One region of the Staphylococcus simiae genome, then DNA from elsewhere that is predicted to be linked to it. Evidence: predicted binding sites of a transcription regulator. Region 1 holds the regulator's gene; the other holds the start of a gene.
What was found. The regulator CtsR, encoded in region 1, represses protease genes until heat stress. The targets are predictions, from matches to a motif close to ATGGTCAATAAAGGTCAAACA.
Positions count from the first base shown of each region.

Region 1 (12,223 bases):
AAGTGATGTTAATCATTCACTATATAACAATAAAGCTCAAAATTTTCTAGAATTATTTGTTATTTATACAAATTTTAACTTTATTTTATCCGATTTTTATTAACATAACTAAAATATATTCTAGCACTATATTTTATGTTTGATAAGTCATGTGTTTATGATATTACTAATAATAAGCGGGTTTATTTCTCGATGATTAATATTGTCATTTCTAATTCGTTCTTTTAGCAAATACAATTCTTCCTGAAGATGTTTGTAATAAACTAACAACTTCTAATTGTACATATTGACCAATTAATTCTTTTGCATGATCGACAACTACCATCGTTCCATCATCTAAATACCCTACAGCTTGACCAGCTTCTTTACCCATTTTGGTTAATAGTAAATGAAGCTGATCGCCTTGATGGACATTTGGTTTAATTGCTTCCGACAAATCATTCACATTTAATGCTGTAATTCCGTTAACATGACAAACTTTATTTAAGTTAAAATCTGTTGTAATGATACTTGCATGATAATTTTTAGCTAGTTTGATTAACATTGTATCAATGTCACTGTGTGACTTTGTTGGATTAACGACCTTTGACGGATGTTCTAAATCATATAGTTTATTTAAAATATCTAAGCCTCTTTGTCCTTTTTCTCTTTTAACACTATCTGTAGAATCAGCAATAATTTGTAGTTCATTTATAACACCTTGTGGAATTAAAATAGTTCCATCCATAAAGCCACATTTTAATACATCTAAAATTCTTCCATCGATAATAGCACTGGTGTCTATAATTTTAGGACTAGCGCTTCTAGTATGTTGTGACATCGATTGTGCGATATTTTCTGGCAAGAACATTAACATTTCGTCTCTTTTTTTCAAGCCAAATTGAAAACCTAAATAACACAGTATAAAAGTAATAATAATTGGTACAAAATGATTAAAAATTGAATCGCCAATTAACTCTAAAATAAATGATATCATTACCGATATTAATAATCCGAAAATAAGACCTATTGTCGCAAATAGTATTTCAACCGCACTTCTACGTAAGATAAATTGTTCTAGTTCTTTAATAGCATCAGCGATACGTTTAATAAAGATTCCGAATAGTACGAACATGATAATGATACCTATGATGCCATCAATGTAGTGATTTTTTAAAATATGCATGCCAGATAAACCAATATCTGTAGCTATGCCTGGTATAATAATGATTCCTAAAGTACTACCGATTACAATATAAATCGCAATGACCATCAAGCGTATAAAATTCACATCAGAAACTCCTTTCCAGTTGTACTATGAATGTAGGGCAAATGATAATGCTTCATGAACCGATGTTACGCCAATAACTTGTATCCCTTCTGGAAATGACCAGCCCCCAATATTATTTTTAGGTATAATTACTCTCTTAAATCCAAGCTTCGCTGCTTCTTGTACACGTTGTTCTATACGTGAAACCCTTCTAACTTCTCCAGTCAAACCAACTTCTCCAATATAACAGTCTAAACCATCTACAGCTTTATCTTTAAAACTAGATGCTGTCGCTACAATCACGCTTAAATCAACGGCAGGTTCTGTTAATTTAACTCCGCCGGCAACTTTAATATAAGCATCTTGTTGTTGTAATAAATAGTTTTCCTTTTTTTCAAGTACTGCCATTAATAAACTAAGCCTATTATGATCTATTCCTGTTGCCATTCTTCTTGGATTATTAAAAGTCGTTGGTGTAACTAAAGCTTGAACTTCAATAAGTAATGGTCTTGTACCTTCCATTGTTGCTACTATTGTTGATCCTGGTACATTAGCTGAACGTTCTTCTAAAAACATCTCAGATGGGTTATTGACGCCTTTCAAACCACTTTGTTTCATTTCAAAAATACCCATTTCATTAGTTGAACCAAAACGATTTTTTACTGCTCGTAGAATTCTATATGCATGATGTTCATCACCTTCAAAATATAAAACGGTATCAACCATATGCTCTAATAAACGTGGACCAGCAATTTGTCCTTCTTTCGTAACATGACCAACAATGAATGTTGCAATGTTCATTTGTTTGGCAATATTCATTAAACTTTGCGTACTCTCTCTCACTTGTGAAACCGAGCCAGGTGCTGATGAAATTTCCGGATGATAAATAGTTTGAATAGAGTCTACAACTAATAAATCTGGTTGTTCTTCTTTCACTGTTTGATAAATTACTTCTAAGTCTGTTTCAGCTAAAACTTGTAATTCACTTGAATCTTCATCTAAACGATCAGCTCGTAATTTAGTTTGATTTAATGATTCCTCACCTGTTATATATAACACATTTTTCTTTTGTGATAATGATGCACAAATTTGAAGTAATAATGTTGATTTCCCAATACCAGGATCTCCTCCAATTAGTACTAGAGAACCATTAACAATACCTCCACCTAGCACGCGGTTGAATTCCGCTGATTCAGTTAATATTCTAGGCGTTGATTCATGATGAATACTATTTAATTTTTGTACTTTGCCTGCAACTTCTTTTGTTTTCACACCATGTTTGGGATTAGATGCTTTTTCAACAATTTCTTCCATTTGATTCCAACCACCACAGTTTGGACATTTACCCATCCATTTTGGTGATTGATATCCGCAAGCCATACATTCGAAAATCACTTTTTTCTTGGCCAATATTGCACCTCCACTTTCTTTTGAACACATCTATTTTATACGTACAATGTCATTCTGACAAATTTAATATCTTTATTCTTAAGTGAAAATAGTCAAAACTATGTTATTCAATTGTAATATAAATAGGTAGTTCATTTATTAGTTAACTTTATATTTTTGATAATAAAAATTCGACTTTATCTGAATAAATGTTTGTATTATTTATCAATGAATGAGGTTTAGAGAAAAAACTTTATAATAAATCATTTGCGATTAGTAATAACTGACTAGTATCATGAAATGTTAATCACATAACGTTTTATAATACTAGTCAGTCTTGCCGGAGTATAGAGATCCATCATCAAATATATATGTTATTTTGTCATTAATGTGTAAGACGAGCATCTACGAAGCAATTTGTTTTGAAACAATTATTTCTGTCCCACTCCCATTAAGAAATTATTCATTTCTACTAATATTTACTTACGCTATTACAATTCTCATTTTTAAATTGTTCGTAAAAAAACACCTTTCCTACGTGGAAAGGTGTCATCATTTATATCGAATATATTTACTAATTTACGCCTTGTTTCTATTCTGTAACTTCTTCTTTAATTGATGGTTCTTGAATATCATATTTGAATTTTTTACCATCATGATCAACAGTTACTTCTTTACCTTCTATTTTATTACCATCTAATATTAATTCACTTAGATTATCTTCGATTGTTTTTTGAATTGCTCTAATTAATGGTCTTGCACCATATTCTGGATCGTATCCTTCTTCAGCAATTTTATCTTTCGCTTTATCTGTTACTTTAATATCAATATTTTGTTCAGATAGTCTATCTGTTAATTTTTTAACCATCATTGTAACTATTTCTTTTAATTCATCTTTAGAAAGTTTATGGAAGACAATAATATCATCTACACGGTTCAAGAATTCTGGACGGAATGCATTTTTCAATTCTTTCATCATTGTTTTACGAATTGTTTCATAATCTTGACCTTCACTTGCACCACCAAATCCTGCAAAGCGTTGATCTTGTAATTCTTGAGCACCGACATTTGAAGTCATAATAATGATTGTATTTCTGAAATCTACAGTGCGCCCTTTTGTATCAGTTAAATGTCCATCATCTAATACTTGTAAAAGAATATTAAAGACATCAGGATGTGCTTTTTCAATTTCATCAAATAGAATAACTGAATATGGTTTACGTCTTACTTTTTCAGTAAGCTGACCACCATCGTCATGACCAACATAGCCTGGAGGTGCTCCAACTAATCTACTCACTGCATGTTTCTCCATAAATTCACTCATATCAACACGAATCATAGCATCATCATCACCAAACATTGATTCCGCTAATGCACGTGCTAATTCTGTTTTACCTACCCCTGTTGGTCCTAAGAAAATAAAGCTACCAATTGGACGTTTAGGATCTTTTAATCCAGCACGAGCACGTCTTACTGCTTTACTAATTGAATTAACGGCATCTTTTTGTCCAATAACTCTTTCGTGTAAAGTATCTTCTAATCCTAATAATTTTTCGGATTCTGTTTCGTTAATTTTAGTTAGTGGAATACCTGTCCATCCAACAATAACCTCAGCTATATCTTCTTCTGATAATGAAGTACTCATACCATTTTGAGTATTTTTCCATTCATTTTTTGCTTCTTCATATTGCTTTTCAAGCTTAGTTTGTTTATCACGTAAGTTTGCAGCATTTTCAAACTCTTGCGCATGTACTGCAGCATCTTTTTCGTTTTTAACTTTTTCAATTTCTTGTTCGATTTCTTTTAAGTTAGTTGGTGTCGTATGACTTTTCAATCTCACTTTCGAAGATGCTTCATCGATTAAATCAATTGCTTTATCTGGTAAAAATCTATCTGAAACATATCGATTACTTAATTTCACTGCCGCTTCTAATGCTTCATCAGAAATATTAATACGATGATGTGCTTCGTATCTATCACGTAATCCTTTAAGTATTTCTACTGTATCTTCAACTGTTGGTTCATCAACTTGAACTGGTTGGAAACGTCTTTCTAGTGCGGCATCTTTTTCAATATTTTTTCGATATTCATCTAATGTTGTTGCACCTATACATTGTAGTTCTCCACGAGCCAATGCTGGTTTTAAGATATTAGATGCATCTATTGCACCTTCTGCACCACCTGCACCAACAAGTGTGTGTAATTCATCAATGAATAGAATGACATTACCTGCTTGTTGAATTTCTTCCATAACCTTTTTCAAACGTTCTTCAAATTCACCACGATATTTCGTACCTGCAACTACAGTTCCCATATCTAATGACATAACACGTTTATCTTTTAAAGTCTCTGGAACTTCATTTTTAACTATAGCCTGAGCAAGGCCTTCTGCTATTGCAGTTTTACCTACCCCTGGTTCACCAATTAATACTGGATTGTTTTTAGTACGACGACTTAATACTTCAATTACTCTAGTAATTTCTTTATCTCTTCCAATAACTGGATCTAGTGTTCCATCTTTTGCGATAACTGTTAAGTCTCGTGCTAAACTATCTAATGTTGGCGTATTATTAGCCTTGCTAGTTTGGGCATTTTTATTATTCATTTCTGGATTACCTAGTGCTTTAACTACTTGTGCACGTGCTTTAGTAATATTTAAATCAAGGTTAGCAAATACTCTTGCTGCAACACCTTCATTTTCACGAATTAAACCAAGCAAGATATGCTCTGTTCCCACAAAATTGTGATGTAATTTTCTTGCTTCATCCATTGATAATTCAATTACTTTTTTAGCTCTAGGTGTATAATGTAATGTACCTACATGGTCTTGGCCATGACCAATTAATTTTTCAACTTCTTCAATTACTTTATCTTCTGTAATATCAAAACTTTCTAATACTTTAGCAGCTATACCTTCTGGTTCTTTCATTAAACCTAATAATAAATGTTCTGTTCCTATATTAGAATGATTCAAACGGATTGCTTCTTCTTGTGCATGTGCTAATACACGTTGCGCACGTTCTGTTAATCTACCAAATAGCATATATGAAAACCTCCTATTTTATATGTTTTCTCAATAATTCTGCTCTTTTAACTTTTATATCTATTTCTTCTTCATCATCTAATAAAAATGGAGATTGTATGCCAACCATTAATTCATTAAATTTGAAATTTTGTAATTTGATATAACTTAAATCTATACCTAACTTTACTTCACTTAATCTATATGAAGCTTCTTCCATCGATATCATTCTACAATTTTGTAAAATTCCTAAAGAACGATGTACTCTATCTTCTGTTTCTAGTTTATTATAAATATCTAATCTTTGACGAATTTGCTTTTCTTCTTGAATAATTTGATTAACAATTTCAGTCAGTGTTTCAATAATTTCTGTTTCAGATTTACCAAGCGTAAGTTGATTTGAAACTTGATACATATGGCCATATACTTGAGACCCTTCACCATATATACCTCTTATTGTATAACCAAAACGGTTAATAGTTTGTGCGATTCTAGACATTCTTTTCATTATTGATAATCCCGGTAAGTGTAACATCACACTAGCTCTCATACCTGTACCAATATTCGTAGGACATGTCGTTAAGTAGCCTAATTGTTCATCAAAACTTATATCAAGTTGTTTATCCAATTCATCATCTATCTCTGATGCTTTATTATAAAGCTCTTGTAACGCAATATCTGTTCCCATTGATTGAATACGAATATGATCTTCTTCATTTAACATGACACTTAAAGATTCATCATCGTTTACTAATACTGCTGCAGCTGGCTGTTTAATCAATTCAGGACTAACAAGATGTTTAGCTACCATTTTCATTTTACTTTGTTGATCAAGTTGATCTAAACGTAATAAATCAAATTTTGGCAAAGCGTCTTGAACTTCATTTATAACTCTAAAGCCATCTTGTTCATTTTTATACATTAGTGGATGCACATGATTATCTAAATTTCTTGCTAGCCGTATTCTTGATGACATAATGATGGGATTATCTTGGTTACTTTTCATCCATTCACTAATATTTTCATGAATATCATTAGTCATCTAATTAAACCTCACTCTCATCTTTAAGGGCTTTAATTTCATCTCTTACAATCGCTGCTTCCTCAAAGTTTTGTTCTTCAATCAATGTTGATAAATATTGATTTTTTTCTTCTATTTTTCTTTTCAATGCTAATTTTTTATATGATGATTGTGGTGTTTTTCCAACGTGCTCAAATTGACCACCTTGAACTCTACGTACAATATCATAAATATCATCTTTAAAAGTTGCAAAGCACTCTGAACAACCAAATTTACCTACATGTGCAATATCTTTTAATGTCATTTGGCAACTTGGACACCGTTTTTCTTCTCTAAACGCTATCTCTTGAAAATCAATGCCATGTTTTGTAGCTAAATGTTGCAAAATTTGTTTTACAACAAATGCTTCCTCAATATCATCTTGGTATTCTTGATCTAATGGCTGATCTTGAGATGAATTCCAAGGGTGATTACCCTGTGCACACGTTTGACAAACCCATTTTTCTTCGGTGCCGTGTTTACTTGTTACTTTTAATTTAACTTCCGCTTCATTCAGTTGGCAATTTTCACAAAGCACATAAACACCTCATTTATATAAATATTAATAATAATTAATTACTGGAAGTAATCTTTTTAAAATATTTGCTCTAATAATATCTCTTGAAACCATATCCATCGCTAATGTTTCGCGATCAATAGCTGCTTGAATCATTTTAGCTTCTCGTTCATTAATTAAAGCTTTATCCAATAAACCATCTATTATATAGTATGATTGTTGCTGTGATATAGAAGGTCCTATTAATTGTAATAAATGATTAATATAACCTGTTGCATCTTTATTTTCAATTTTTGTGATTCGAATATATCCACCACCACCACGTTTACTTTCTATCTCATAACCATGTTCATTAGTAAATCGTGTTTTAATGACATAATTTAATTGTGAAGGGACACAATCGAACCGTTGAGCAATATGTGCTCTTTGAATTTCAACGACATCTTCATTCGACTCTTCAAATAAGTGTTTGATGTATTGTTCTATGATGTCCGACATATTATGCATGTATATCACCCCTTTTTTGACCTTCTTTGACTATATTATATGACCTACTTTGACCTTTTTCAACCAATTTGTTTATATATTTTCAAAAATTTATGGTGTTAGCCTTTACAATTTATTGTATGATAGATTGTAGAAAAAATTAAAGGAATGGGGATTATATGCACATACTAATTGGTATTATAGGGATTATCTTCTTTTTAGCACTTGCGTTTTTGTTTAGCTCAGATAAAAAGAATATTCGTTGGCAATATGTTGGTATTTTACTAGTTATACAACTTGTTTTTGCATTTTTATTATTAAAAACTACTATTGGTATTTCGGTTATTGGTGGTATTTCTAGCGGGTTTAATTACTTGTTATTAAAAGCTGCAGATGGCGTTAATTTCGTTTTTGGTGGATTTAAATTTGTCAAAGCAGATCAACCTCCATTTTTCTTGAGCGTTTTAATGCCGATTGTATTCATTTCAGCAATTATAGGTATTTTGCAATATACAAGGATTCTACCATTGTTAATTAATGTATTAGGATTTTTAATTTCTAAAATAAATGGTATGGGCCGTTTAGAATCATATAATGCTGTAGCCGCAGCTATTTTAGGTCAATCTGAAGTATTTATTTCATTAAAAAAACAATTACCATACATACCTAAGCAACGTTTATACACATTAACTGCTTCTGCCATGTCTACTGTATCTGCTTCAATTATTGGTGCTTATTTCACTTTAATTGAACCAAAATACGTTGTTACTGCAGTCGTACTTAACTTATTTGGTGGTTTCGTCGTCGCTTCAATTATCAATCCATATAGAGTTAATGAAGAAGATGATAAGTTATTAGTAGATGAAGGAGAAACTAAAAATCAATCCTTCTTCGAAATGTTGGGAGAATATATTTTAGATGGATTCAAAGTTGCAGTGATTGTTGGTGCCATGTTAATTGGTTATATTGCAATTATTGCATTATTAAACGGAATCGTTAGTGGTATATTCAGTCTAGCATCTGGTGGTCAAATTTCTTGGGATTTCCAAACATTAATTGGTTTTGTCTTTGCTCCATTTGCATTTTTAGTTGGTGTTCCATGGAATGAAGCTGTACAAGCAGGATCTGTAATGGCTACTAAATTGCTTTCTAATGAATTTGTTGCTATGCAAGCGCTTGGCAAATTAGATGGTATTACTGAACATGCTAAAGGTGTTACATCTGTATTTCTAGTATCTTTCGCGAACTTCAGTTCTATCGGTATCATCTCTGGTGCAATTAAATCACTTAATGATAAAAAAGGTGATATGGTAGCTCGCTTTGGTTTAAAATTATTATTTGGTGCTACACTTGTATCATTCATTTCCGCAGCAATTGCTGGTTTCTTCATTTAACTTATAAAGAAAAACACCCATTTATGATGGTTACTGATTTGTTGAACTATGATTTAACAATTCAATACCATTATATTTTGGGTGTTCTTTTTAATCATCTTTATACTTATCTATACGCCACTATGATTTCTTTACCTAAATTATCTATAAATTACTATTAATAACGTTTAATTAATGTGTTTCTTTAATTATTTTATTAATAAAATAATCAGTCACCCTATAATCATCTGTTAGTTCAGGATGAAATGATACACCTAAGTATTTATCTTGCTTTACAGCTACAATTTTATCATTAACTGTAGACAACACTTCTACATTTTCTCCAACTTTAGCAATATGTGGAGCTCGAATGAATACTCCTTCTATATCGTTAGCTATTTCTTTTATCTCTAGTTCAGTTTCAAAGCTATCCACTTGTCTGCCAAATGAATTACGCTCTACTGTTATGTTCAATTTATTTAAATATCCGGTTTCTCCAACAATATCTTGTGCTAATACAATTAATCCAGCACAAGTGCCAAACATTGGTAATGATGATTGTTGTAACGCTTCCTTAAAACCATATAAATTCATTAAACGTCTCAATGTTGTTGATTCTCCACCAGGAAGAATTAAACCTTCAATTTCATTTAATTGCTCAACTCTTTTTACGGTTACGCCTTCATGACCACTTAATTCAATATGTCGAATATGCTCACGAACGGCACCTTGTAATGCTAATACACCTATTTTCATAACCTTACCAACCACGCTCTTGCATACGCTCTTCTAATGATAATTGATTTATGTCTAGGCCTTTCATTGCAGTACCTAATTCACTTGCCAATTTACCTATTAATTCATAATCTTGATAATGCGTCGTTGCTTGTACGATTGCTTTTGCAAATTTCTCAGGATCTTCTGATTTGAAAATACCAGACCCAACAAATACACCATCAGCTCCAAGTTCCATCATTAAAGCTGCATCTTGAGGTGTTGCTACTCCACCTGCCGCAAAGTTAACTACTGGTAAACGACCATTATCTTTAATTTGTTTTAAAATTTCATACGGTGCACCAATATCTTTAGCAAATGTCATAATTTCATCATCATTCATAACAGTTAAACGACTTACTTCAGCATTAACTTGTCTCATATGTCTGACAGCTTCTACTATATTTCCTGTTCCAGGTTCACCTTTAGTACGTAACATTGCCGCACCTTCTCCAATTCTTCTTGCAGCCTCACCTAAATTACGACAGCCACATACAAATGGAACAGTAAACTGGTCTTTTCTTAAATGATATTCTTCATCAGCAGGTGTTAAAACTTCTGATTCATCTATATAATCTACTCCCATTGATTCTAAAACACGGGCTTCAGTAATATGTCCAATACGTGCTTTAGCCATTACAGGGATTGACACTGCATTCATTACTTCTTCAACTATTTTAGGATTAGCCATACGTGCAACTCCACCAGCTGCTCTGATATCTGAAGGAACCCTTTCTAATGCCATTACAGCGACTGCTCCTGCTTCTTCAGCAATTCTAGCTTGTTCAGCGTTAACTACGTCCATAATAACGCCGCCTTTCTGCATTTCAGCCATACCACGTTTTACTCGTTCAGAACCAATAATTTTACTCATAGATATTTCACTCCTATATCATTTGATTAAATTTATTTTAAAATATAAACTGATATTTAAACAGGTACAAAATGAAACAAAATAAAGGGGTCAGATTAATAATGAAATCTACTTTGTATATTGAACTATACGAAAAACTAAAAAAGCAAATTATAGAAGGACAATTTAATGCTAATGATAAATTTTACTCAAAAAGACAACTTGGAAATCATCTTTCAGTAAGTCAAACAACAATAGAACATGCATATCATCTTTTACAAGATGAAGGATATATATATTCTAAACCTAGGTCTGGATACTTTGTCTCTGATATTGAGTCTTTGCCTGTGTTAAATAATTATAATTATGAAAAGTTATCTGTTGCTGATAGTATAAATGAAAATAATTCGTCTACAGAAAATGAATATTCATTTAAACTAGCTCAAATTGATACTAAATATTTTCCAATTGATCTGTTCAGAAAATATTCGAAAGAGGTATTTGATGCTAATAACTTAATTTTTTTGCAACGTGGAGATATTCAAGGAGAAGTGGAGTTACGTCAACAAATATCACAATATCTATTTAATAGTCGGGGAGTAACCTGCCATCCAAATCAAATAATCATTGGCTCATCAACAGAACAATTGCTCAATTTATTAGTCACTTTACTTAATGATTCTTCATTTATAATAGAAAAACCTAGTTATCCACCTATAAAATTTGTCTTAGATAAACAACATGTCAGTTATGATCAAATCAAAGTCGAAAAAAATGGAATTAACATTGATGAAGTCATTAAATCTAATAAAAACATTGTTTATATAACACCTTCTCATCAATTTCCAACAGGTTTTATTATGGATTTAAAAAAAAGAACGCAACTCATCAACTGGGCACAAGAAAATGAAAATAGATACATAATAGAAGATGACTATGATTCAGAATTTAGGTATTATGGTAAGCCTATTCCAGCATTACAAAGTTTAGATTCAAAAGAAAAAGTAATATATATAAGTACATTTTCAAAGTCAATTTTCCCAAGTTGTAGAATTGCTTATTTAGTACTTCCTTCAAAACTACTTCATCGTTATTATAATCAACAGCACAAAGAAACAAATACTGTTCCAGTTCATATGCAAAAAATAGTCTCTCTTTTCATGGAAAGTGGTAGTTTTAATAGACATTTAAACAGAATGAGGAAAGTTTATAGAAATAAGTTATCTTTTATACTTAATGAATTAAAACCTTATAAAGATCAATTAACTATAGAAGGTGCAGAAACAGGTATGCATTTCAATATCACTGTTACAAATGGATTAACATTGAAAGAATGTCTAGATAGAGCTTCGACAGAGAAATTAGAATTACAAGTTTATAATTATGAAGAAATTGATGATTATAATAAATCACCTAAATTTATACTTGGTTTTGGAGGAATAAATGAAGATAAATTAAAAGCGCATACTGATGCATTAATTAGAGCATTAATTATATAGT
Region 1 is NZ_CP071589.1:477,509-489,731, reverse strand. Features, by position in the region: gene J3R86_RS02130 (PIN/TRAM domain-containing protein) at 212-1,270, opposite strand; gene radA (DNA repair protein RadA) at 1,295-2,659, opposite strand; gene J3R86_RS02120 (ATP-dependent Clp protease ATP-binding subunit) at 3,231-5,681, opposite strand; gene J3R86_RS02115 (protein arginine kinase) at 5,695-6,702, opposite strand; gene J3R86_RS02110 (UvrB/UvrC motif-containing protein) at 6,707-7,258, opposite strand; gene J3R86_RS02105 (CtsR family transcriptional regulator) at 7,283-7,744, opposite strand; gene J3R86_RS02100 (NupC/NupG family nucleoside CNT transporter) at 7,903-9,117, shown strand; gene pdxT (pyridoxal 5'-phosphate synthase glutaminase subunit PdxT) at 9,289-9,852, opposite strand; gene pdxS (pyridoxal 5'-phosphate synthase lyase subunit PdxS) at 9,857-10,744, opposite strand; gene J3R86_RS02085 (MocR-like pyridoxine biosynthesis transcription factor PdxR) at 10,846-12,222, shown strand.

Region 2 (12,223 bases), 280 kb from region 1:
GTTCTTAATGAAACAATCTAAATCTTTTCATTTATTGTCACTAATGAATGGTGTGATATTAATTATTATTGGTTGCTTAACTTTTAATCATTCAATACCTTCAATTATTTTAGCTATGTTCTTTATTATTGTGGGTGCAATTACAGTAATTACTACCTTTGTACAATTATCAAAACATCGTTCTAATCGAGTAGGAGGATAACCATTATTTGATTATCCGTCCTCTCACACCACCGAGCGTACGGTTCCGTACTCGGCGGTTCAATATCTTGCGTAAGCCGTCTCTGCGAGTTGGGTTAATGGTTCTAACCCCCACTTGTAGAGACGTTTTGTTGTAAGTGCACGATGAACTTCATGCGTTGATGATAAGCGCCAGTATTTCTTTCTTGAATTGGCAATTTTCATTGCACTCTTATGGTCAAGTCCATACTTACGTAACATCTTATATTTGGTTTTTATTCTTTTCCATCTTTTGAGGATTAGTTGTCTAATGCGTCGGTTTAACCATGATTGTAACTTCGTTACAAAACCTGTAATAAATCCTTTACCAAAGTAATTTATCCACCCTCGTGTTACTTGATTAATTTCTGATATAATCTCTTTAAAGGTACCTGGTCTATTTCGTTTCGTTAGACGTCTTAAGGTGCGTTTTAAATTTCTTCTTGCTTCCATAGTCGGTCTGAAACGATAAGTGCCATTTACTTTGGTCATTAGACAACTCAAGAACTTTAAACGTGTGATAGAACCTACCTTGCTCTTTTCACTATTTACAATAAGTTTAAGGTCTTTTTCGATAAACTTTGTCACACTTTCCATGACACGTTGACCCGCTCGTTTTGTACGTACAAAGATGACGAAGTCATCTGCATAACGAACAAAGCGATGACCACGTTTCTCCAATTCATTATCTAATTCGTGAAGATAAATATTACAAAGTAACGGGGAAATAACACCACCTTGCGGTGCACCTATTTCTCTACTTCGATAATTACCATTGAGGTCGATTGCACCAACCTGTAGGCTTCTACGAATAAATTTAGAAATGGCTTTATCTTGAACATGTCGTTCAAATAGATACATTAATTTATCATGGTTCAACATATCAAAGCACTGTTTTAAATCACAATCAACTGCAACTAAGTAACCTTCTTCATAGTATGTTGCACATTCTTTAAGTGCAGTTCCTGTACTACGATTCGGTCTAAAGCCATGACTGTGTTTTGAGAAAGTACGGTCGATACTAGGTTCAATGACTTGTTTAATGGCTTGTTGGATAACTCTGTCTCTTGCGACAGGGATTCCAAGCACGCGCTTTTTCCCATTTGATTTAGGTATTTCAACCTTTCTTACTGCTTGTGGCTTATACGTGCCATCAAGCAGTTTTTGTTTAATTTGTGGAAAGTATTTTGCGAAATGTGATGTTAATTCACTTACTCGCATGCCATCGATGCCAGGTGCACCGTTGTTTTTCTTCACTTTCTTAATTGCTTTTTGTATATTATTCTCTCTTACAACAAGCTCCATCATAGATGGAGACTCACGATACATTTCTTTCATTTCACCTAAGATTTACTGTACGCACTCATATATCCTTTTTCGTTCCACTACTTATCTTTCTATGAGTTGCCAATCATTAATTGTATTCTGTACGTTGTAAATCTCTAACCTCCATTCTTTACTTTGTATGAATATTGTTCAGTCCTTCAGTATTTCTACCTACTATGACCTCTGCTGACTTCTCATCATTCGTTATTACTACGATTTTTTTTATCGCTGATGAGACCTCCCCGGGTAAGAGTAACCACTTTCCACTCATTCCACTGCATCATTTACTATATAGAACTCGGGTAGTATCGGACTTTATCTTGTATTGCAGATTCATCCATTCCACATAGCCTTGTATGATATTTCTGTTCGTCAGTGCGAGTGTTTGCGTCCGACTTCCTTCAGATTCCATTTCACAATGGACACCCTTGTCTTTCGCTAACAGTTCCTACTACCAAGCCTGTAACGGACTTTCACCGTCTAGTAATTACCCATGCCGGGCGCACAATAAAAAAAGCTGCGCATCAAAGCGCAGCTTTTTTATATGATTATATGCAATAAATTAGGCTTCAGGAACCATTACATCGTCAATTAAACCATATTCTTTAGCTTCTTCAGCTGTTAAGAAATTATCACGATCTGTATCTTGTTGTATTTTTTCAATACTTTGTCCAGTACGTTCAGATAAAATTCGATTTAATTTTTCACGTGTTTTTAAAATGTGGTTAGCAGCAATTTCAATTTCAGTTGCTTGTCCTTGTGCACCACCTAATGGTTGGTGAATCATTACTTCTGCATTTGGTAATGCAAAACGTTTACCTTTAGCACCAGCTGCCAATAAGAATGAACCCATTGATGCAGCCATACCGATACAAATTGTTTGTACATCTGGTTTAATATGTTGAATCGTATCATAAATTGCAAAACCAGCTGTTACACTACCACCTGGTGAGTTAATGTACAAGTAGATATCTTTTTCTGAATCTTGTGCTTGTAAGAATAATAATTGTGATACGATAGAATTTGCTACATTATCATCGATTTGAGAACCTAGCATAATAATACGGTCTTTTAATAAACGTGAATATATGTCGTAAGCACGTTCGCCTCTGTTTGTTGTTTCAATAACTGTAGGAATTAAATTCATTTATATTTCCTCCTTGTAATTTCTGTTATTTTTTTATTTTACATAAAAAGTCAAAAATGGTCAAAATATTTGATTATACTTTTTATCGACGATTGACCTTACAACTTTTCATTTGTAAACTATTAATAGCTATTCAAATTGTACTTATTTTAATTACTATAGTACAGAAATTTGTTTGTTACTTATTATCCCCTTGTAGTGTAATGGATAACACATAAGATTCCGGTTCTTAAAATAGGGGTTCAATTCCCTTCAAGGGGGCTATAATACTTTATAACCTAAGTAAAAGCATCGGATCATTGGTATTAAGTGCTATTGTTATTACGTCAGTTTCCCCTTTAGCAAATGCGAAAGAAGTACAAGAAAGTTCTCAAAAAGTAAACCAACCACAATATGTGAATGTTGATGGTGTTAAAATTAATCGAAATCCCGATTTGCCTCAGAATCCTCAAGCTCAAGAACGAATTGGAGCAACAAAAGTAGCAAAAACAGCAATTAAATTTATAATAAATCATAAAAGTGGTGCAAGAAATGTAATTAAAAAAGTTGGTGGCAATAAGGCGGCTAACTTGTTTGATAAAGCTTATTCACCTATAGTTCAAGAATTGAAACCATTACTTAAATGGTCAGATGTACCAGCTCAAGCTGTTGGTGATGCTGCAAAACGTGGTGCCTTAAATGCTGGTTTAAGTAAAGGAAATGCCGGGATAATTTCAACAACTATTAAGGAAGCAATATCATGGTTGTTTTAAATGGAGTGAGCTAAATGTTAGAAGATAAAAATGATATTAGACTTTTATATCAATCAGTTCAAGAATTAGCATCAGAAATGGGACAAAACCAACTAAACACAAAAACTGTTAGTTTAATATTTTTAGAAATGGATTTAAAATATAGTGTTTTTGAAGAAGTTCAAGGTAATTTCCTTAAATATATTGCCCATAAAAATTCTGATGAAATTATTTATTCGGATTTAGTTGAAATAATTAATTCTGCACTACCTACAGATAGAGAGTTATCATCATTAATAATTAATCAGATAATTGTAGGTTTTGCTAATAATTATTATCCAATATTAAAAGAGACTGCTAGTAACATTATAAGTGAAGAAGGTCATACGATCTATAAACATTTTAATCCTAAAAATTTAGATGATTAAAGATAAGGCTCAGCATTAATTTGTTGAGCCTTTTGTCTTTATATAAGGGTTCTCTATTTTTAGGACTGATAAAAAATGGTGGATTTTATAATCAACTTAGCCACCTATAAATAAAAAACGTCACGTGAATTTCATGTTATTATTGAGGCTCTCACACTCTTCAATAAAGGATGAATTCACATGACGCAAAATCATTGTAACACGATAAAACATAAAGGAACACACCTAACTTATGAAGAACGCATTCGTATCGAAACCCTTAAAGATTTAGGCTTTTCTAATCGTGCTATTGCACGTGAATTAGGACGTGCGCCTCAAACTATCCATAATGAAATAAAACGCGGTACTACACGTCAAATTTCACGCCAAAAATATCAAGATAAAGTTTATGAATATGAACAATTCCAATATATTCCATCACTCGCACAACAAAATTACTACAAGAATCGACAACGTTGTGGCGCACAATCTTTATGGCGGAAAAATCCTCATTTTATAGCTTGGGCTGATGACTTAATGATTCAACAACGTTGGTCACCTGAAGCTGTTGTGGCATGTGCTCATCGTGAAAATGTATTCCGTAAAGATTTAATACCATGTGTGACAACTTTATATGCTTGGATTAATGATAATATCATGGCGACTAAAAATATCCATCTTTTAGAGAAGTTAAAACGTCGAATGTCTAATCAAACTTATCATCGTACACATCGTCGTATTTTAGGTCCAAGTATTGAACAGCGTCCACAGGACGTCCAATCTCGTCAAACCTTTGGACATTGGGAAATCGATACTGTCATCAGTACCAAAGATAAATCTAAACCTGTCATCTTAACACTCGTTGAACGTGCTACACGTTTTGAAATCTTAAAGCTGATTAATGATAAAAGCGCTCATTCAGTCTCACAAGGATTAACATCAATATTTAAGCATTTAAAGTCGCTCACACCACATATATTCAAATCAATCACAGCAGATAATGGCTCAGAATTCGCATCATTATATGAAGAATTTGGTCATGACATCAATATTTATTTCGCACATCCATTTTCATCATTTGAACGTGGTACCAGTGAAAATCAACATAAAATGTTACGTCGATTTATACCTAAAGGAACTGATCTATCAACCGTGAGTCAATGTCGCTTAAAACAAGTGCAACAATTTATGAATGATTATCCTAGAAAAATCCTAGGCTATGACACAGCTCATCATAGAATGGCTCAAGCATTAAAAGTATTAAATCTATTATAGTTATTTAACAGCTAAATACTTTAGCTGTTACTAACCCAAGATGAGTCATAGATAGAATATCTACCACTCATCTTGGGTTTACAAAACAGAAAAGAGCCTAAAACGTTAGTACTACTTAAAAAATATAAGTGGCTAACTTAAACTTGAAATTTACGGACTGATAAAAAATAAATAATTTTAAAACGAAAATTAATTTGAAGCCGAGACTCCTGTGGTAGGGACCCAACATAGAAAAACTGGTTATCCAGTTTTTCAAGCAATGCAGGTTGGGCAAGAGCTAGTAAAGATTGTAAATCTAACTAAAGGATTACAATTGGTTGCTAGCGCAACAATTGCATAAGAGCTAGTAAAGATTGTAAATCTAACTAGCTCTAAATGTGCAAACGGGGTTACGAGGCTTGAAAATTTAATTATGTATCAGTCCGATTTGTTAGAGAACCATTTATAATAAAATCGGTTGCTAAGATATTATAAATACTGTCTTAGCAACCAATTTTTAAAAATTTTTTTTCCTATTATTTAAGTCACTTTAATTTAAAAAGAAGCACTTAGATAATTGTGGTTTTAAACTACCTTTTATAATTCAATATGTTCCCCATTACGAATTTTATCTGCTAATTCATTTAATTTGCGTAATCGATGATTAACTCCGGATTTAGAAATTGGACCATTTGATACCATTTCACCCAGTTCTTTTAACGATATTTCTTGATTTTCGACACGAACTTTAGCAATTTCGCGTAATCTTTCAGGTAAATTTTCTATACCTATCTCTTGATCTATTAATTTAATACTTTCAACTTGTTTCATTGCTGCACTAACTGTTTTATTTAAATTTGCCGTTTCACAATTAACAAGACGATTGACAGAATTACGCATGTCTCTAACTATTCTGACATCTTCAAATTTTAACAACGCTTGATAACCACCTATTAAACTTAAAAAGTCAGAGATTCTTTCAGCTTCTTTCAGATAAGTGATACTACCTTTTTTACGTTCTAAATGTTTAGCATTTAAGTCATAGCTATTCATTAATTTTGTTAATCCTTCAGCATGACTTTCATATTGGGAAAATATTTCGAGATGATATGATGACGTTTCTGGATTATTAACAGAACCACCTGCTAAAAAGGCACCTCTTAAATAACTTCGACGCATTTCATCATCTTTGATCATTTCTTGATCAATATCATAAGTAAAGACACCATTTTTTAAAATACCTAATTCATCTAAAATGTCTCGCGCCTTCATTTTAGTCCGACAAATATATATGTTATTCTTTTTTAATTTCATTTTCTTACGCACTAAAATTTCAACTTCTACATTAAACACTCTTTTAATTAATGAATAAATACGTCTTGCCGTTGCTGCATTTTCAGTCTGAACGTTAATAACAAATTGTTGATTTGATAAACTTAATGCGCCGTTCATTCTAATTAATGCACTGAGCTCTGCTTTAGCATTTAACGGATCTACTTCTATACGTGTTAATTCATTTTTCATTTCTGATGCAAAGCTCATTTGACAACCATTCCTTTCGATTTATTCATCTTTAGTTAGATATCAGATAACATTCATGTTATAAACACAGTCTTATTATCATATCATAAATATTGTATTCAAAATATTAAACATGTTTGTCTCCAGGAATGAATTGTATCGTACTCGTTAATTCTAAAGCAATATCATATATCATTGTAGATAATACTTTCGTATTATGCCTTACTAAAAAGTCGTCTGATATTTCAATTAAATTAGATGCCGTATAGACTTTAATTCTGTCATCATCTTCCAATTCTTCTCTATTCACTTCTACTGGATTAGAGTGCTTTTGTTGATATTTTTTAAGTACATTATCGTCGTATTTTTGTGTATTACAAATAACATAATCTATAAATGCTTGACCGGCTTGTCTATGAATAGCATCAATATGGTCTTTCACACTATAGCCATCTGTTTCACCAGGTTGAGTCATAACGTTTGATACATAGAGTTTAGGCGCCTTTGAGTTAATTAAGGCATCTGAAATACCATTTACACATAAGTTAGATATAACACTTGTGTATAAAGAACCAGGCCCTAGAACAATTAAGTCAGCTTCTTCTAACGCTTCAATTGCTTCTTCCATCGGTTGCACATCACTAGGTTCTAAAAAAACACGCTCAATTTTTTTTTGCTTTTTAGGAATGTTTGATTCACCATAAACGATTTCTCCATCTTCCATCACAGCATTCAATTGTACGCTTGTATTCGTTGATGGAATGACTCGTCCTTTAATATTCAGTATTTTACTTAAAGCTTTAATCGCATGCCCAAAATCATTTGTAATATTAGTCATGCCTGCAATAAGTAAATTACCTAATGAATGACCGCTAATTTGATTTTCTCCAAATCTAAATTGAAATAATTGTGATAATACAGATTCTGAATCACTTAATGCTGCAATCACATTGCGAATGTCTCCCGGGGCTGGAATATCCATTTCATCTCTTATCTTACCTGTACTGCCACCATCATCTGCTACAGTGACAATGGCAGTTATATCAATTGGAAATTCACGCAAACCTCTAGCTAATACTGATAAGCCAGTGCCACCACCAATGAGTACAACTTTTATTTGTTTCATTTTTTCACGCCACTTTCAATATGTGCATCTCTATGATGTACATAAACATTATAGTCGAACACTTCATTTAGATAATTGCCTAGACGTTCTGCTAATGCGACAGAACGGTGTTGTCCACCTGTACAACCAATAGCAATTACTAATTGTGACTTCCCTTCTTTTTTATACCCAGGAATCATGAAATTTAACAAATCAGTTAATTTTTCAAAAAAGATTTCCGTCTCTTTCCATTTCATAACATAATTGTAAACTGCTTCATCTAAACCTGTTAACGGTCTTAAATCAACTACATAATAAGGATTAGGTAAAAAACGCACATCAAATACTAAATCTGCATCCATTTGTATGCCATGTTTAAATCCAAAACTCGTTACATTAATCGTAAATGTTTCAAATTCGTCATCTTCATAAAATCGTTGGATACGTGCTTTTAGTTCTTTTGCTTTTAAATTAGTGGTATCTATAACAAAATTAGATATACTTCTGATTTGTGATAAACATTCCCTTTCATCATTAATCGCATCAATTAATGAACGCTTCCCTTGTTCCATTAATGGATGTGCACGTCGTGTTTCTTTATAACGTGAAATTAACTTTTCAGTCTTAGCTTCTAAGAACATAACATCAACAATAACATCACTCGTGCTTTTAATAACATCAAGTTCTGTGATTAATGACTTAAATAATTCTTTACCTCTTAAATCAATAGCAATCGCTACTTTTCTTAATGATGGATTTCCCTGTTCCATCAATTCTACAAATTTTGGTAATAATACAGGAGGTAGATTATCTACACAAAAGAACCCCATATCTTCTAAGCTTTGAATAACTAGCGATTTCCCTGCGCCAGATAATCCCGTTACCACTAGTAATTCACTTTTACTTTTTTCTTTTTCATTATTATCCATTATGACACCGCCTATAACTCATTTATGTTACTTAGATTGTTAATTATTAGAATTTCATTGATCCAATTTTCATAATCGTATTTTCCCAATTAATATACGACATTTGAAAACCAACAACTTTTAATGCTAAAAAATTGGGTTCTCTCCCAAACTGGACTGATACATAATTAATTTTTTAAGCCTCGCATTCCTAGGGTGCTGTCTCAGCCTGTAGTCTTCGACTAGCACTGCTCCCTCAGGAGTCTCGGCTTCAAAATAATTTATATTTTAAATTATTCACTTTTTAATTATCAGTCCTGAAAAATAGAGAACCAAAAATTGTTATACAATGCTATTTTGTAGCACATTTCATAAAAATATATTTTACTATAGTTTAAATATAACATAAAAAAACTAGAACTATAGTTGATCAATGCTTTAACCACTATAGCTCTAGTCTCAAATGATATCATTTAGTTCTAGTTAGTCATTTAATTGTTCTAAATAATCAGCTGCACTTTGTGCTGCAATACTACCGTCTCCAGTAGCTGTAACGATTTGACGTAAACCTTTATCTCTAACGTCACCAGCAGCAAAAATACCTGGGATAGATGTACTCATGTCATCTTTAGTTTCAATATAACCTACATCATTTGTAATACCTAAATCTTTAAATGGTGCAGTTAATGGTTTCATACCGATATAAATGAAGACACCGTCCGCTTCATGTGTTTCTTCTGAACCATCTTTGGTTGAAACTAAAGTAACAGAACCTACTTTACCATCTTTTTCATTAATTGATTTTAAAGTATGGCTCCAAATGAAATCAATTTTATCATTTTTAAATGCTCTTGATTGTAAAATACTTTGTGCGCGTAACTCATCTCTACGGTGAACAATTGTTACTCTATCAGCAAATTTAGTTAGGAATGTTCCTTCTTCAACTGCTGAATCTCCACCGCCAATGACAAATAGACGTTTGTTTTTAAAGAATGCACCGTCACATACTGCACAATAACTTACACCACGACCACCTAATTCTTGTTCGCCTGGTACACCAATTTTTTTATATTCAGCACCTGTTGCAATAATAACTGCACGAGCTGTAATTTCTTTATTACCAAAATCAATAACTTTATACTCGCCTTTGTCTTCTACTGATTTAATGTCACCATATTGATATGTTGCACCAAATTTTTTCGCATGCTCGAACATTTTAGTAGATAAGTCTGGGCCTGTAATCATTTCAAATCCTGGGAAGTTCTCTACTTCTTCTGTATTGGCCATTTGTCCACCAGGAATTCCTCTTTCAATCATTACTGTGCTTAAATTCGCACGTGATGCATATACTGCTGCTGTCATACCGGCAGGACCAGCACCGATAATTGCTATGTCAAAATCTACTTCAGCCATTTTGCAATGCCTCCTCATTATTTATCATTATGCGCATTATATAATAAAACTAATATTTCATAAATCTATATGCTCAACAATAATTCAATCATCTTATTCAGTTTATATTGTGTAATATCTAGCCACGTAATAATTTCTTTTTTAGTCATACTTTGATATTGGTTTTTAAAATATAAATAAGTGAATGCTGCAATATATGGTTCAACACTTGTTAAATCAACTTTTTCCGCAATAATATCTTCTGCTTTTGCAATCCAAGCTAAGAACAAATCATGATTTAATTTTAATTGTGGATGGCTATATAATTGTTTCATCCCTCTATGAATAAAATCTAATTTATTTAATGTTAGGCCTTGGACTAAATAAGTTAAGTATAACTTTTCATAGTCATTCATATTTTCAAGTATTTTCCAAATTTCTTCAGTAATCAAAATTTCTTTGCCATTCATTTCATTCAACAGAAAAATACCGTATATACGTTCATGACTATCGTCACTTTCTAATCGTGGTAAAATTTGATTGTCAAAAAGTACCTTACTTTCTTCAATAGCCCACGGTGCATACCCTATGTCTACTTGTGAAATTTGTTGTAACTTATCCCAATAATAGTGACTCTCTTTAATATCACCTAAATAATAGCAGTTAAAAGTTAATGCATTATACATCGGCACTGAACCCTTAAAACGGGAACTTAATAAAAACACTATATTCTAGGCTGCTAATTTTCTAAAATCTATAGGAGAAAAGTAGCCTAGTTTTTGTTGAATTCTAAATTTATTATAATAATCAATGTATTTTTCCACAATATCGATTACAATGTTATTAGAGCTACTAAGCTCATTGTTGAGATAAAAGGTTTCACACTTTAGCGAGGAATGGAAACTTTCTATCGGGGCATTGTCAGCAGGTGTTCCCTTACGGGACATGCTTCTGACAATGCCTTTTTCTTCGCATAAGTGATAGTAAGAATACGATGTATACACACTTCCCTGATCGCTATGTAGTATACAACCCTCGGGTATATCTAGTTGATTTAATGTGTAAATGTCAATAAAAGAATGTACAAAAATGATTGTTTAAGAATGTACAAAAATGTCATTCTGTCTTTTCAACTTTCACAAAATGGTCTTTTAACCGATAAGACTTCCCAGTTATTTTTATGACATTTGAGTGATGTAATATGCGATCTAAAATGGCATTAGCTATTTTAGGGTCTTCAAATATTTCATTCCATAAATTGAAATTAATATTTGTAGTAAAAATGGTACTTTTCTTCTCATATCTTAAATCAATCAGTTGGAAAAAGAGTTTGGCATCTTCACTATCAATAGGTAAATAGCCTATTTCATCAATAATTAGTAATTTATATTTACTATAGTGCTTGAGTCTATTTTCTAACCGATTCTCTAATTGAGATTTTTTCAAATTTTGTATTAAATCATGACATTTAATGAAATACGTACTTACTCTTTTTTTCGCTGCTGACATACCAATTGATGTAGCTAAATGGGTTTTACCTACACCACTTGGACCTAAAAAGACAATATTCTGATGGTTTTCTATAAATCGTAAATGAGTAAAATCTACGATTTCTTGTTTATTGACGTTAGGTTGGAATGAAAAGTCAAAGTCGCACAGTTCCTTTTTAAAAGGGAATGCTGCTACCTTAACCATTGATTCAATCATATTCTTTTCTTTAACTGCGATTTCATAATCACTCAATTTAATTAAAGTATCAATAAATGATAAATCGTTAGTGATACTAAAATCTATCACTTCATCTAAATGAGTAATCATTTGATTCATTTTTAGATATGACAGATTATCTTTTAAACGTTGGTAGTTAGTAATATTATTCATCATACATCTCTCCTATCGTTTTTAAATTATCTAAGGCCAGCTGATTAATATCATCATGGTCTCCATAGGAGACAGCTAGCGTTTCTAAATAGTGTTGTTGCTGATAATTTAATTTATGATGGGTAATAGGATGCTCAACGATTAATTTGGTGTTATAATAAACAAACAAACGTTGATCATAAACTTGAACTTCAACCGTTTTTCCATAGTATTCAGCAGGAACTGAGTACTGATTGGAGCGATATGTAATCATATTCGAACGATTGACTTTCAAATATTTATGTTCTACTTTATATGAGTTTCTTACATGGACATTGGGTAATGGCTGTAAG
Region 2 is NZ_CP071589.1:753,491-765,713, reverse strand. Features, by position in the region: gene J3R86_RS03430 (hypothetical protein) at 8-202, shown strand; gene ltrA (group II intron reverse transcriptase/maturase) at 262-1,548, opposite strand; gene clpP (ATP-dependent Clp endopeptidase proteolytic subunit ClpP) at 2,108-2,692, opposite strand; tRNA gene J3R86_RS03415 (tRNA-Arg) at 2,882-2,953, shown strand; gene J3R86_RS03410 (hypothetical protein) at 2,992-3,444, shown strand; gene J3R86_RS03405 (hypothetical protein) at 3,459-3,851, shown strand; gene J3R86_RS03400 (IS30 family transposase) at 4,032-5,105, shown strand; gene whiA (DNA-binding protein WhiA) at 5,682-6,626, opposite strand; gene J3R86_RS03390 (YvcK family protein) at 6,733-7,731, opposite strand; gene rapZ (RNase adapter RapZ) at 7,728-8,639, opposite strand; gene trxB (thioredoxin-disulfide reductase) at 9,102-10,031, opposite strand; partial or broken gene J3R86_RS03375 (tetratricopeptide repeat protein) at 10,097-10,705, opposite strand; partial or broken gene J3R86_RS03370 (transposase) at 10,742-11,071, opposite strand; gene istB (IS21-like element helper ATPase IstB) at 11,127-11,891, opposite strand; gene istA (IS21 family transposase) at 11,884-12,223, opposite strand, start outside.
Region 2: clpP (ATP-dependent Clp endopeptidase proteolytic subunit ClpP) is a predicted target of CtsR. The motif match lies at 2,739-2,759, and genes of this name have one in related genera.